3 regions of the Candidatus Nitrobacter laanbroekii genome follow, and region 3 is predicted to be linked to each of the others. Evidence: predicted binding sites of a transcription regulator. Region 3 holds the regulator's gene; each other region holds the start of a gene.
What was found. The regulator PhoB, encoded in region 3, activates phosphate uptake and scavenging genes when phosphate is short. The targets are predictions, from matches to a motif close to TGTCATNNANCTGTCAT.

Region 1: a site for PhoB is predicted at 3,059-3,075, ahead of ugpB (sn-glycerol-3-phosphate ABC transporter substrate-binding protein UgpB). Genes of this name have one in related genera too.
Region 2: a site for PhoB is predicted at 2,188-2,204, ahead of V4R08_RS04225 (RNA degradosome polyphosphate kinase). Genes of this name have one in related genera too.

The regions. Positions count from the first base shown of each region.
Region 1 covers NZ_JBAMDA010000001.1:2,665,173-2,669,258, forward strand. The annotation lists gene V4R08_RS12370 (acetyl-CoA C-acetyltransferase) at 1-310, opposite strand, end outside; gene phaR (polyhydroxyalkanoate synthesis repressor PhaR) at 622-1,233, shown strand; gene ugpB (sn-glycerol-3-phosphate ABC transporter substrate-binding protein UgpB) at 1,450-2,775, opposite strand; gene V4R08_RS12385 (sensor histidine kinase) at 3,120-4,086, shown strand, end outside.
Region 2 covers NZ_JBAMDA010000001.1:879,071-883,156, reverse strand. The annotation lists gene V4R08_RS04225 (RNA degradosome polyphosphate kinase) at 1-2,126, opposite strand, end outside; gene V4R08_RS04220 (P-loop NTPase family protein) at 2,252-2,932, opposite strand; gene V4R08_RS04215 (CDP-alcohol phosphatidyltransferase family protein) at 2,982-3,524, opposite strand; gene purM (phosphoribosylformylglycinamidine cyclo-ligase) at 3,698-4,086, shown strand, end outside.
Region 3 covers NZ_JBAMDA010000001.1:1,976,683-1,980,768, forward strand. The annotation lists gene V4R08_RS09215 (aspartate aminotransferase family protein) at 1-701, opposite strand, end outside; gene V4R08_RS09220 (GcrA family cell cycle regulator) at 1,343-1,849, shown strand; gene phoB (phosphate regulon transcriptional regulator PhoB) at 2,005-2,709, opposite strand; gene phoU (phosphate signaling complex protein PhoU) at 2,732-3,448, opposite strand; gene pstB (phosphate ABC transporter ATP-binding protein PstB) at 3,476-4,086, opposite strand, start outside.

The DNA of each region.
Region 1 (4,086 bases), 690 kb from region 3:
GGATGGCCTGATAGCCGAGCGCGACCGTGCGCAGACCCGAGCCGCAGAGTTGGTTGACGCCCCAGGCCGGGATTTCTACCGGAACGCCGGCGGCGATCGACGCCTGCCGCGCCGGGTTCTGGCCCTGCGCCGCGGTCAAAATCTGGCCCAGGATGACCTCGGAGACGCGTCCTGGCTCGATACCCGCCCGCTCCAGCGCGGCCTTGACGGCGACAGCGCCGAGAGTGTGGGCCGGCGTGGTGGCGAACGCACCGTTGAAACTCCCCACCGGAGTGCGGGCGGCGCTGACGATGACGACATCGTCTGACATGGACACCTCCTGGAACTTGAGTGACTTGAAATTGGACGATGGCCGCCGCGCCGGCGACCCCGTGTATGGGTTCTAACCTGTTAACCTCACGGGAGTGTGTCAATTAACCTCACGAGAGTGTGTCAATCGCTCCAATGACCAGAAGTTGCGCCGGGCATATTCGTGAGCAGTCTCTATGCCTTGGAATTGACCGTCCTTCATAAAACGGTAGCCGAGGCCTGCCGAAAGTGCTTTGCTGCAATGCGCTACTTGTTAACCCCCTCGTGGACGCCGGCGGGGTTTCTTGTCCTCGGTATGGACGTGTGGGACCTATGGCGAAATCAGAGACACCAACGACAATCAAGAAATATGCGAACCGGAGGCTCTATAATACCGGCACCAGCACCTATGTGACGCTCGAAGATCTCGCGGCGATGGTCAAGCAGGGCGAGGATTTCCTGGTCTTCGATGCAAAGACCGGCGACGACATCACCCGCTCGGTGCTGGCGCAGATCATCTTCGAGCAGGAAAACAAGGCCGGACAGAACCTGCTCCCGACCGCGTTCCTGCGGCAGTTGATCCGCTTCTATGGCGACAGCATGCAGATGGTGGTGCCGAAATATCTCGAACGCTCGATCGACATGCTGACCCGCGAGCAGGAGAAGTTTCGCAAGCAGATGACCAGCACCTTCAGTGGCACCCCCCTCGCGCCGCTCGAAGAGCATGTCCGCCGCAACATGGAATTGTTCGAACGCACCTTCTCGATGTTCAAGCCGTTCGTGCCGCCGCGCAGTGGGACCGCCGCTTCCGAACCGGAGAAAACGCCCGACGCCTCAAATGCCGGCGACAATAATGCCGGCGATAATATCGAGGATCTTCGCCGTCAGATGAAAGAGATGCAGGAGCGCCTCGAACGGATGTCGAAAGAGCCGAAGAAGGAGTAGGCGCGCACGAGTCCGCGAGTGCTGATCGTATTGATGGAATCAGAAGGTCGTCATGCCCGGACTTGATCCGGGCACCCATCTTCTCAAAAGGGATGGATTTCCGGGGCACAGGCGAGCGAAGCGACGCTGTTCTTCGCATAGGCAAGCGGAAGCGACGCCGTTTCTAGAATGGGCTATGCCCGGCAAATGACAATCGCAACGACTGCCCGACACTCGTTACGGATTGGTGCGCTCAAACTGGCGTAGCAGCGTGTTGCCGCGCGCCACCGCCGAATCCATCGCGGCCTGCGCGCTCTTCTTGCCGCTGAAGGCCTGTTCGAGTTCGTCCTCGATGACACCGCGGATCAAAACGAACGATCCGAGTCGCAACCCCCTTGAATTACCGGTCGGCGGCTTCAGCGTCATCTGTTCGATCGCGATCGCGGACCCGGGATTGCGATCGTAAAAGCCCTGCGCGCGGGTGAGGTCGAATGCTGCGCGGGTAATCGGCAGGTAGCCGGTGTGCTGGTGCCAGGCTGCCTGCACTTCGGGCTTCGACAGATAGGCAAAAAATTTTGCGACACCCTTGTATTCCTCGCGCGGGCGATCGCGCAGCACCCATAAGGTGGCGCCGCCGATGATGGTGTTCTGCGGCGCGCCCTCGACATCCGGCCAATACGGCAGCATGCCGTGGCCGACGGCGAATTTGGAATTGGCGATGATATCCGCGCGCGTCGCCGAAGAGCCCATGAAGATGCCGCATTCGCCACGCTGGAAACGGGGCTCGGCAGTCGTCCCCCGGCCGCTGTAGTCGAAAATCTTGGTCTTCTGCCATTCGGCGAGTTGGGCAACGTGATGGACCATCAGCGGATTGTTGAAAATGAGGACGGCGTCGAGCCCGCCGAACCCGTTGGCACGCGTTGCGATCGGCAGATTGTGCAAGGCGAGAAAGCTCTCGACGTTGACCCATGACGGCCACGACGTGGTGAAGCCGCAAGCGGCCCCGGCCTCGCGCAGCGTCTTGGCGGCTTCGCCGAGCTCCGGCCAGGTCTGCGGCGGCCTCTCGGGATCGAGACCGGCGGCGCGGAACAGGTCCTTGTTGTAATAGAGGATGGGGGTCGAGACATTGAACGGAAACGACAGCAGGTTGCCCGCGACATCGGCATAGTATCCGGTGATGGCCGGAAGATAGGCCGTCGGAGAAAACGCTTCGTTCTCGTCGCGCATCAGCTCGAAAACCGGATAGATCGCCCCCTGAGCCGCCATCATGGTGCCGGTGGCGATTTCATTGACCTGCACGATCGCCGGCTGGCTCCGCGAGCGGAACGCAAAGATCGCTGCGGTCACGGTCTCGGTGTAGTTGCCCTTGTAGGTCGGCACGATCCGGTACTCGGATTGAGACCCGTTGAATTCGGTGGCGAGCCGTCCGAGCTGCCGGCCGAGTTCGCCGGACATCGCGTGCCACCACGCGATCTCGGTGACGGCGCGTGCCGGAGCCGGCAGTGCAGCAGTGAATTGCAGCGCGCAGAACAGTAGCGCCAGTCTCCATGCCGGTGTTCGCATCGTGCCTCGCCCTCCGCGCACGGCAGGGCCGGGCTGCCCCGCTGCCATGCGTTTCTGATAAGACCAACGCGCGGCCGCTGCAATTCACGACCGGCGCGGCAAGCGGCCGTTATCAAGCGGCCATGCCGGGATTCCACCGCGTTGAACCTTTTCTCCGGATTGATGACTTCCTCAAAGGGGACGAGCGTCGATGTCCCATTGCGGGGTCCCAACGCGCCGTTATGTCGTGGCTTTCCGGACGGGCCGGCTCGCATCGACAGACCAAGCCTGGGGGCGCTAAAGTCGTCGTCTGGCAGTCGTTTTCGGGCAAGCCGCTGTCGCCGGAGTTATGAAGGCACGACTCGATGAAGGCACAGTGCGGATTGCAGACGACAGGCGACATCGCACGAATCCGCAAGGTCAGTGACTTGGTTTCAGCCGAGCCCCGGAGCGGCACAGGTGCGGCGCAGCAGGAGCAGGACGGTCTGGCGGCGCAGGGGCGCTCGGGCATCGTGGGCCTGGTTCGTGCGATTCCGATCCGGTGGCGCATTCTCTCGATCGCGGCGTTGAATTCTGCGGTGGTGCTGGTGCTGGCGCTGTTGATATGGAGCGGCGCCAAGACCCTGGGATCCGCGTGGGACGACGTGCGTCAGGTTAGGAAATCCGACAAGATCCTCGCGGTTCTCGAGAGCGAGACCGGTCGGCTGCAAAATCTGATCCACCGCTACATCAACCAGCCCAGTCCCGATCTGTTTGCGGAAATCCTGCTGTTGCGCGAGGCCGTCCTCGGCACCTTGAGCACGCGCGCCTCGACCGACCCGATGCTGTCGGGCTCGGTCAAGGAGCTGGAACGCGCCACCGAACGTTTCCTCAGCGGCTTCGGGGAACTGCGCGCATTACAGACGACGATTACCAAAACCTACGAGGACCAGATCCTGGCGCCCGCCAAGGACATGGCGGGACTCTACTCGACCATCGAGGGCGCGACCGGCCGCCGCGACGCCCGGATCTGGCCGACACTCGGGAAATCCCGCGAGACCTTCACAGCGATGCTGGTGGCCGCGAACGCCTACTATCTGGCGCCGGCATCGACCAGCGCGGACGAGGTCCGCAAGAGTGCCGATGCGATCGAGCGCACCATTCCGGCGATGATCGATTTTTCGGACAACGACCTTCAGCGCGGCGCGCTGCAGCGGCTCAAAACCCGGACATCCGCGCTGCACGACGGCATTGGCAAGCTCGCCGAACTGCTCGCCAAGCGGACGGACCTGCTGCGCAATTCCATCGACGCCAGCCAGGCGGAGACCATCGGCGCGATCGACGGCCTGTCGG
Region 2 (4,086 bases), 1.1 Mb from region 3:
GACAAACTCGGATTCGTCATGAAATAGTTGTGCAGGTTGAAGGGCTCCTCACCCTTCGCGACCTTCATACGCGTTGACGATCCATCCGGCAATAACTGCCAACTCTGTTCGGTATCCTTCAGATTCGCGACCATGATCTGCTCAAGAACCTGCTGATGCACCGTCACATTTTGCAACGGGCACAGCACTTCGACGCGCCGGTCGAGATTGCGCGGCATCATGTCCGCGGACGAGATATACACAGCGGCCTTCGGTCCGGGCATGTTCTGCCCCATTCCAAAACAGTAAATCCGGCCGTGTTCCAGAAAGCGGCCGATCACGGACTTGACGCGAATGTTTTCCGACAATCCGGGAACTCCGGGCCGCAGACAACAAATGCCGCGCACAATCAGCTCCACTGAGACGCCGGCCTGGGACGCTTCATACAGCGCATCGATGATATCGGGATCGACCAGCGCATTCATCTTCATCCAGATCGCGGCCGGCTTGCCGTGGCGCGCGAAACCGGCTTCGCCGCGAATGTGGTCGAGGATCCGGTTGCGCAAGGTCAGCGGCGACACCGCCATCTTCTCGATGTCCCTCGGCTCTGCGTAGCCCGTGATGTAATTGAACACGCGCGCCGCATCGCGGCCGATGATCGGATCCGACGTAAAATACGACAGGTCGGTATAGATGCGTGCGGTCACCGGGTGATAGTTGCCGGTACCGGTGTGAACATAGGTCGAGAGACTGCCGCCTTCCCGGCGTACCACCAGCGACAGCTTGGCGTGCGTCTTCAGTTCAAGGAAGCCGTAAACCACCTGCACGCCGGCGCGCTCGAGATCGCGCGCCCACCGGATGTTGGCTTCTTCATCGAACCGCGCCTTGATCTCAACGAGCGCCGTGACCGACTTGCCCGCCTCCGCGGCCTCCGCCAGCGCCCGCACGATCGGCGAGTTGTTGGATGTGCGATAGAGCGTCTGCTTGATCGCAACGACGTCAGGATCGCGCGCGGCCTGCTGCAGAAACTGCACGACGACGTCGAACGATTCATACGGATGATGAACGATCAGGTCCTTCTGCCGGATCGCAGCGAACACGTCGCCGCCGTGATCGCGCACGCGCTCGGGATGGCGCGGGACGTACGGCACGAATTCAAGGTCGGGCCGGTCGAGCCGTGTCAGTTGCGACAGCTCGTTCATGGCCAGGACGCCGTCCACCAGCAAGACTTCGTCGTCGGCCGCCGACAATGCGCGCTGAACGAATGCACGCAGCTCGGCCGGCATTGCAGCTTCGACCTCAAGCCGGATGACGGACCCGCGGCGGCGGCGCTTCAACGCGGTCTCGAACAGGCGAACCAGATCTTCCGCCTCTTCCTCGATCTCCAGCTCAGAGTCCCGGATGATGCGAAACGCGCCCTGCCCCTTGACCGTGTAGCCTGGAAACAGCCGGTCGATGAACAGGCTGGTGGCGCCTTCAAGCGTGATCAGCCTGACGGGGTCGTCCTTGCCGGCCGGCGGCAGCCGCAGAAACCGGTCGATCTTGCCGGGCATACGGATCAGCGCATTCATCGGCTTGCCGTCGGAGGTGCGCGCGAGCTGCAGCGCGATGGTGAAGCCAAGACTCGGAATGAATGGAAACGGATGGGCCGGATCGATAGCGAGCGGCGTCAGCAAGGGGAAGATATTGCGGAGAAAGTGGTCCGCGATCCACGTCCGCTCGGCCTTGGTGACGTCCTTACCGTCGATCAGGACGATGCCGACCTCAGTCAGCACGTGGCGCAGATCCCGCCAGATCGCCTGTTGATCGCTCGCGAGATTCGAGACGGTTTCGTTGATGAGAACGAGCTGCTCCGACGGCGTCAGCCCATCCGGACTACGCTCCGTGATCCCTTCCCGCACCTGCGCCTTGATGCCGGCGACACGGACCATAAAGAACTCGTCAAGGTTATTGGCGGAAATCGACAGGAAGCGGACGCGTTCGAGCGCGGGATGGCGGGGATTAACCGACTCTTCAAGCACCCGGCGATTGAAATTCAGCCAGGATAGCTCCCGGTTGATGAACCGTTCTGTGCTGGTCCGTATTGCGAAATCGGGTTCCGGACTCAGATTTTTCTCTTCAATAACAATAGCCTGAACTGATTCCATTGATATGTCGGTCCGTATCCTCATCGGGTCGCGCGGCAGCCGCAAACTTTGGGCCGGCTCGATGACGTTTCAATGACATTGATGTTCCCGAAGGCCGGCGCGTCAAGGGCGGCCGGCGGGATCGCTCAGTCGCGGTTCCGCAGCAATTCGGCGGCAAGCGCGCGCGTCACCGGCCTGCCAAGCCGCAGCGATTCGGCATCGAGCCTTTCGATGGCGTGGCGGGCGGCAGCAAACGAGCGCTCGGTCCGCGTTGCGATAAAATTGACGACCGTCTCGTCGATGGTCATCTGGCGGTCCGCACAGAACTTGATAATCAGCGCCCGGAGCAACTGATCGTCGGGCGGCATCAGCGTCACGACGGGCACCGCGCGAAGTCGCGACTGAAGGTCGCGCAACCCGATCTCGACGGCGGCCGGAGGCACCCGCGCCGTCATCAGGACGAACGCGCCGTCCTCGCGGGCGAGATTCATCAGGTGAAACAGCGCAAGCTCGTCGAAGGCTTGCGGGTTGAGGTCCTCAACGACGAGCGCCCCCGTCGCCAGCGCTCCCGGCACCGCCGCCGCAGTCAGGCCGTGCGCGCTTATGGAACGCGCGCCCGCCTGCTCCGTCCAGATCGTCGCAAGATGGCTCTTGCCGCAACCTTCAGGGCCGGCCAGCAGCATGACCCGGTTCGGCCATTCCGGCCAACTCTCGATCAGCGACAGCGCCGCCGCGTTCGCGGGACCTTCGAGAAAATCGTCCCGCGAAAGACTTTCCGCGTGGGGCAGCGCCAATGCGAGTTGACGGGGTCGGGGACGGCCTGCCACGCATCTACTCCTTGCCGGAACGAACTCGCGCCTGCCGTCGATATGGTCGTCAGCTTTGCTCGATGGTGCTCATGTGGCGCACCCACTCGACGACATAGAAGGCGACTGAAAGCAACGTCAAGACCGCGACGATCGCCATGAGAATAGCCTCGTAGGGCGAGGAATCGAATCCAAAGCCGAGCGCAGCCAGCACCAGCGCCGCGAACGCAACCTGCGCTCCCGTGTTGAGCTTCGAGACCATCAGCGGCTTCATGGGAATCGGTTTGTTGAATAACCACGACACGATCACGGCGCCGACGATCATGATGTCGCGTGAGACCACCAGGATGACAAGCCAGCGGGGAATGGCGCCCCAGATGCCGAGCGCCACAAAGATCGAGACCAGCAGCGCCTTATCGGCCAGGGGATCCAGAAGCGCTCCCAGTTCGCTCGCCATGTCGAAGCGCTTGGCGAGAAATCCGTCCACCGCATCGCTGACGCCGGCGATCACAAAGATCGCAAAAGCGATTTCCATCTGATTGGAGGCGATAGCCCAGACAATGATCGGCACCAGCAGAATACGGCCGAGTGTAATAATATTCGGAATACTCACGCGACGCTTCCCGCCTCCGGCCCGTTTCCGCGCAAGCGGCTCGGGGATTCGAGGCTTCCGCGGCCCGGATCAACCTCTTGTCTACATAGTATATGCTTGATGGGGCTTTGCGAGCCATTGCGCGAGTCCGGAATCCGACGTAACCAGCCGGAAAATTCTTCGGACGTTATTGCATGACCGATCGGAAGAGCGGCCTTACCTATGCAGACGCTGGCGTCGATATCGACGCCGGCAACCGGCTGGTTGACCTCATCAAGCCGATGGTGCGCGCCACCGCGCGCGCAGGCGCGGATGCCGAAATCGGCGGCTTCGGCGGACTGTTCGACCTCAAGGCGGCTGGTTTCACGGACCCGGTTCTGGTCGCGGCCAACGACGGCGTGGGAACCAAGGTCAAGATCGCAATCGAAACCGGAATGCACGACACCATCGGGATCGATCTCGTCGCCATGTCCGTCAACGATCTCGTCGTTCAAGGCGCGGAACCTCTGTTCTTCCTCGACTATTTTGCCTGCGGCAAGCTCGATCCCGAGGTTGCGTCGGCGATTGTGGCCGGCATCGCGGT
Region 3 (4,086 bases):
CTGTAGGCAAAGAGATCGCCGGTGCGGCCCATGCCGGTCTGCACCTCGTCGAATGCCAGCAGCAGGCCGTGCTCGTCGCAGAGCTGACGCAGCGCACGGAAGAACGCATGGGACGGCTCGCGCACGCCGCCTTCGCCCTGTAGCGGCTCGATCAGGATGCCGGCGGTCGCGGGGCCGATCGCCTTCTTCACAGCCTCGATATCGTCGAGCGGCACCTGGTCGAAGCCGTCCGCCGGCGGCCCATATCCGTCGAGATATTTTTTCGAGCCGGTGGCCGCCAGCGCCGCCAGCGTGCGGCCATGGAAGGCGCCCTCGAAGGTGACGATGCGATAGCGTTCCGGATGACCCTTGGAGGCATGATAGCGGCGCATCACCTTGATGGCGCACTCCACCGCCTCGGCGCCGGAATTGGCGAAGAAGACGAAGTCGGCGAAGCTCTGCTCGCACAGCCGTGCCGCCAGCCGCTCGCCGTCCGGCGACTTGAACAGGTTCGAGACGTGCCAAAGCTTTGCCGCCTGCGCCTGAAGCGCGGCGACGAGATGCGGATGGCAGTGGCCCAACGCATTGACGGCAACGCCGCTGGTGAAGTCGAGATAGCGTCCACCGTCGGATCCGACCAACCAGGCGCCTTCGCCGCTGTCGAATGAGAGATCGGCCCTTGCGAAAACGGGCAACAGATGGGACGCCGCGGCTCTGGTCATGACGGTTTTGCCGGTTGATGGGGGGGCGGATCGATCCGACTGCGCTGCGGCGCGATCGATGAACTGTCAGCCCCGGAAACGAAACGTGCCGCCTTTCCGGCGGCACGTGAGGGTTATTCTAGGTGCGCGGCGATCACTGTCAATATTCCAGTGGTCCGATTTCAGCATTCGCATCCCGGTCCAGCGAGCGCCTTTGTGAATGCAGGAACGGGACCAGCGGCAATACCAGAGCGTTTTCGAGCGAAGTGGGCACCGGTTCGTGTGAAGAAAACGCGTCAATTCAAAATCATAGAGCCTCGCTTCCGATTCGATCAGAAGCGAAAAGGCTCTGGGTTCCAGAACACGCCGGTGATGCGCGAAAGTCGCAGAGAGAGCCGATCTTTCCGATTTTCTTGCAGAACATGTGGACGCCGCCAGGCCGGACTCTTGCGCGCGAGTCACGGCATATTGTAGCGTTAGGACCGTCGGATACGACATCTCGTGCGGCGGCTTTGATCCTCGATGGTCCTGTTCTCGGCGTAAGCGCCCGGGCGGTTTTCCCGCCCGGCGAGGGTTAAGGGATTCTGTCCACACGGGTTTTCAGGGGGACGCTTCAGGTGCGGCCTTAGCGGAGGCACGCGTGACACAAGGGAAAACGTGCGATGACGGTGATAACCTGGACCGACGACCGCGTCGAACAACTGAAGAAGCTCTGGGAAGCGGGCCTCTCCGCAAGTCAGATCGCCGCTGAGATCGGCAACGTGACGCGCAATGCGGTGATCGGCAAGGTACACCGGCTCGGTCTGTCGGGCCGCGCCAAGAGTCCTTCGTCAGCGGTGTCGCGGCCGCGCAAGGCCCGTCCGGCCCAGCACGTCATGCGGGTATCGCGCCCGGTCTCCCGCGGCAACACCGCGCTCGCGCACGACTTCGAGGTCGAACTCGAGCCGGATCCGATCGCCTTCGACAATGTGGTGCCGATGAGCCAGCGGCTGTCTCTGCTCCAACTCAGCGAAGCCACCTGCCACTGGCCGGTCGGCGATCCCTCGAGTCCGGAATTCTTCTTCTGCGGCGGCAAGGCACTCAACGGCCTACCCTATTGCGCGCACCACTCGCGCATTGCCTATCAGCCCGCCGCCGACCGCCGCCGCCAGCCGCCGAAGGTGCGGTAAGACTTCAGCAACTTTCATGAGCGTCGTCCCTGCGAACGCAGGAGCCCATAGCCACCGCCACGCGTTGTAACAACGGCGCTGGCCCCAGTCGCCTGCCAAAACGGAAATGTCCTGGCGTATGGGTCCCTGCGTTCGCAGGGGCGATAGCGGTTTGCTTACTCGACCGCTTTCTGAAACCGCTCGTCCAACGCGTAGCCTGCGCCGCGCACTGTGCGGATCGGATCCTGCTCGCCGCCGGGATTGAGCAGCTTGCGCAGCCGCCCGATATGAACGTCCACGGTGCGCTCGTCGATGTAGATGTCGCGGCCCCAGACGCTGTCGAGCAGTTGCTCGCGACTGAACACCCGGCCGGGATGCTCGAGGAAGAATTCCAGCAGGCGATACTCGGTCGGACCGAGATCGATCGGGCGGCCGGAACGCGCGACGCGGTGTTTGTCACGATCGAGCTCGATGTCGCCGAAGCTCAGGATCGTGGCGAGCCGCTCCGGGCTCGCGCGCCGCAGCAGCCCCTTCACCCGCGCCAGAAGCTCCGGCACCGAGAATGGCTTGACGATGTAGTCATCGGCGCCGGTCGCAAGCCCCCGCACCCGCTCGCTCTCCTCGCCGCGGGCGGTGAGCATGATGATCGGAAGTTGCCTGGTCTCGGGGCGCGCCCGCAGACGGCGGCACAGTTCGATGCCGGACAGGCCAGGCAGCATCCAGTCCAGCACCACAAGATCGGGGGTGCGCTCCTTCAGCCACGTATCGGCCTCGTCGCCGCGCGCCACCGTTTCAACCTCGTAACCTTCGGCGTCGAGATTGTAGCGCAGCAGCGTCGTCAGCGCCTCCTCGTCCTCGACCACCAGAATGCGTGCACTCATCGTGTTCTCGCCTGCTCTGGTTTCAGTTTCCCGGCGCCGCCGATGCGAAACCCGTCGTGTCCCCCTTGGGACGCTTGTCGAGCATCTGCTGGCCCTCGATCATGTAGAACACCGTCTCCGCGATATTGGTTGCGTGGTCGCCGATCCGCTCGATGTTCTTGGCGCAGAACATCAGGTGGATACAGAACCCGATATTGCGCGGATCCTCCATCATGTAGGTCAGGAGTTCGCGGAACAAAGAGGTGCAGATGGCGTCCACCTCCTCGTCCCCCTTCCAGACCGCCATCGCCGACGGCAGGTCGCGCGCCGCATAGGCGTCGAGCACCGACTTGACCTGGGACTGCACGAGGTCGGTCATGTGCTCGAGGCCGCGGATCAGTTTCATCGGATGGAAATCGCTATCGAGCGCAACCACGCGCTTGCCCATGTTCTTGGCGAGATCGCCAATCCGCTCCAGATCGGCGGCGACCCGCATGGCGCCGACGATCGCGCGCAGGTCGACCGCCATCGGTTGCCGCCGCGCGATGGTGAGCACGGCGCGTTCCTCGATCGTGCGCTGCAGCCGGTCGATTTCGGCATCGGCGGCGACGACGCGGGCGCCCAATGCGGTGTCGCGGCGGATCAGCGCATCCAGGGATTCGACGATCTGCCGTTCGGCGAGACCGCCCATCTCGGCAACCAGCCGCGTCAGCTCCTGGAGATCGTCGTCGAAAGCCTTGGCGGTGTGTTCGAAAGCCATTTCAATTCTCCCCGCGCATACGCGCGTTCAGCCGAAGCGGCCTGTAATGTAATCCTGGGTGCGGCGGTCGACCGGCGAGGTGAAGAGCTTGTTGGTCGGCCCAAACTCGACCATCTCACCGAGATACATGAATGCGGTGGTATCCGAGACACGCGCCGCCTGCTGCATGTTATGGGTGACGATCGCGATGGTGTAGTGCTCCTTGAGCTCGTCGATCAGTTCTTCGACCTTGGCCGTGGAGATCGGATCGAGCGCCGAGCACGGCTCGTCGAACAGGATCACCTCCGGCCGCAGCGCGACGGTTCGCGCGATGCACAGGCGCTGCTGCTGACCGCCGGAAAGACTGAGCCCGCTGGCATTGAGCTTGTCCTTGACCTCGCTCCACAAGGCGCCGCCCCGCAGCGCTTTCTCCACCCGACCGTCCATCTCCGACCGCGACAGCTTCTCGTACAAGCGGATGCCGAACGCGATGTTCTCATAGATCGTCATCGGGAACGGCGTCGGCTTCTGGAACACCATGCCGACCCGCGCGCGCAGAAGATTGAGATCGAGCCTGGGGTCGAGGATGTCGGTATTGTCCAGCAACACCTGCCCTTCGACGCGCTGGCCGGGATAGAGGTCGTACATGCGGTTGAAGA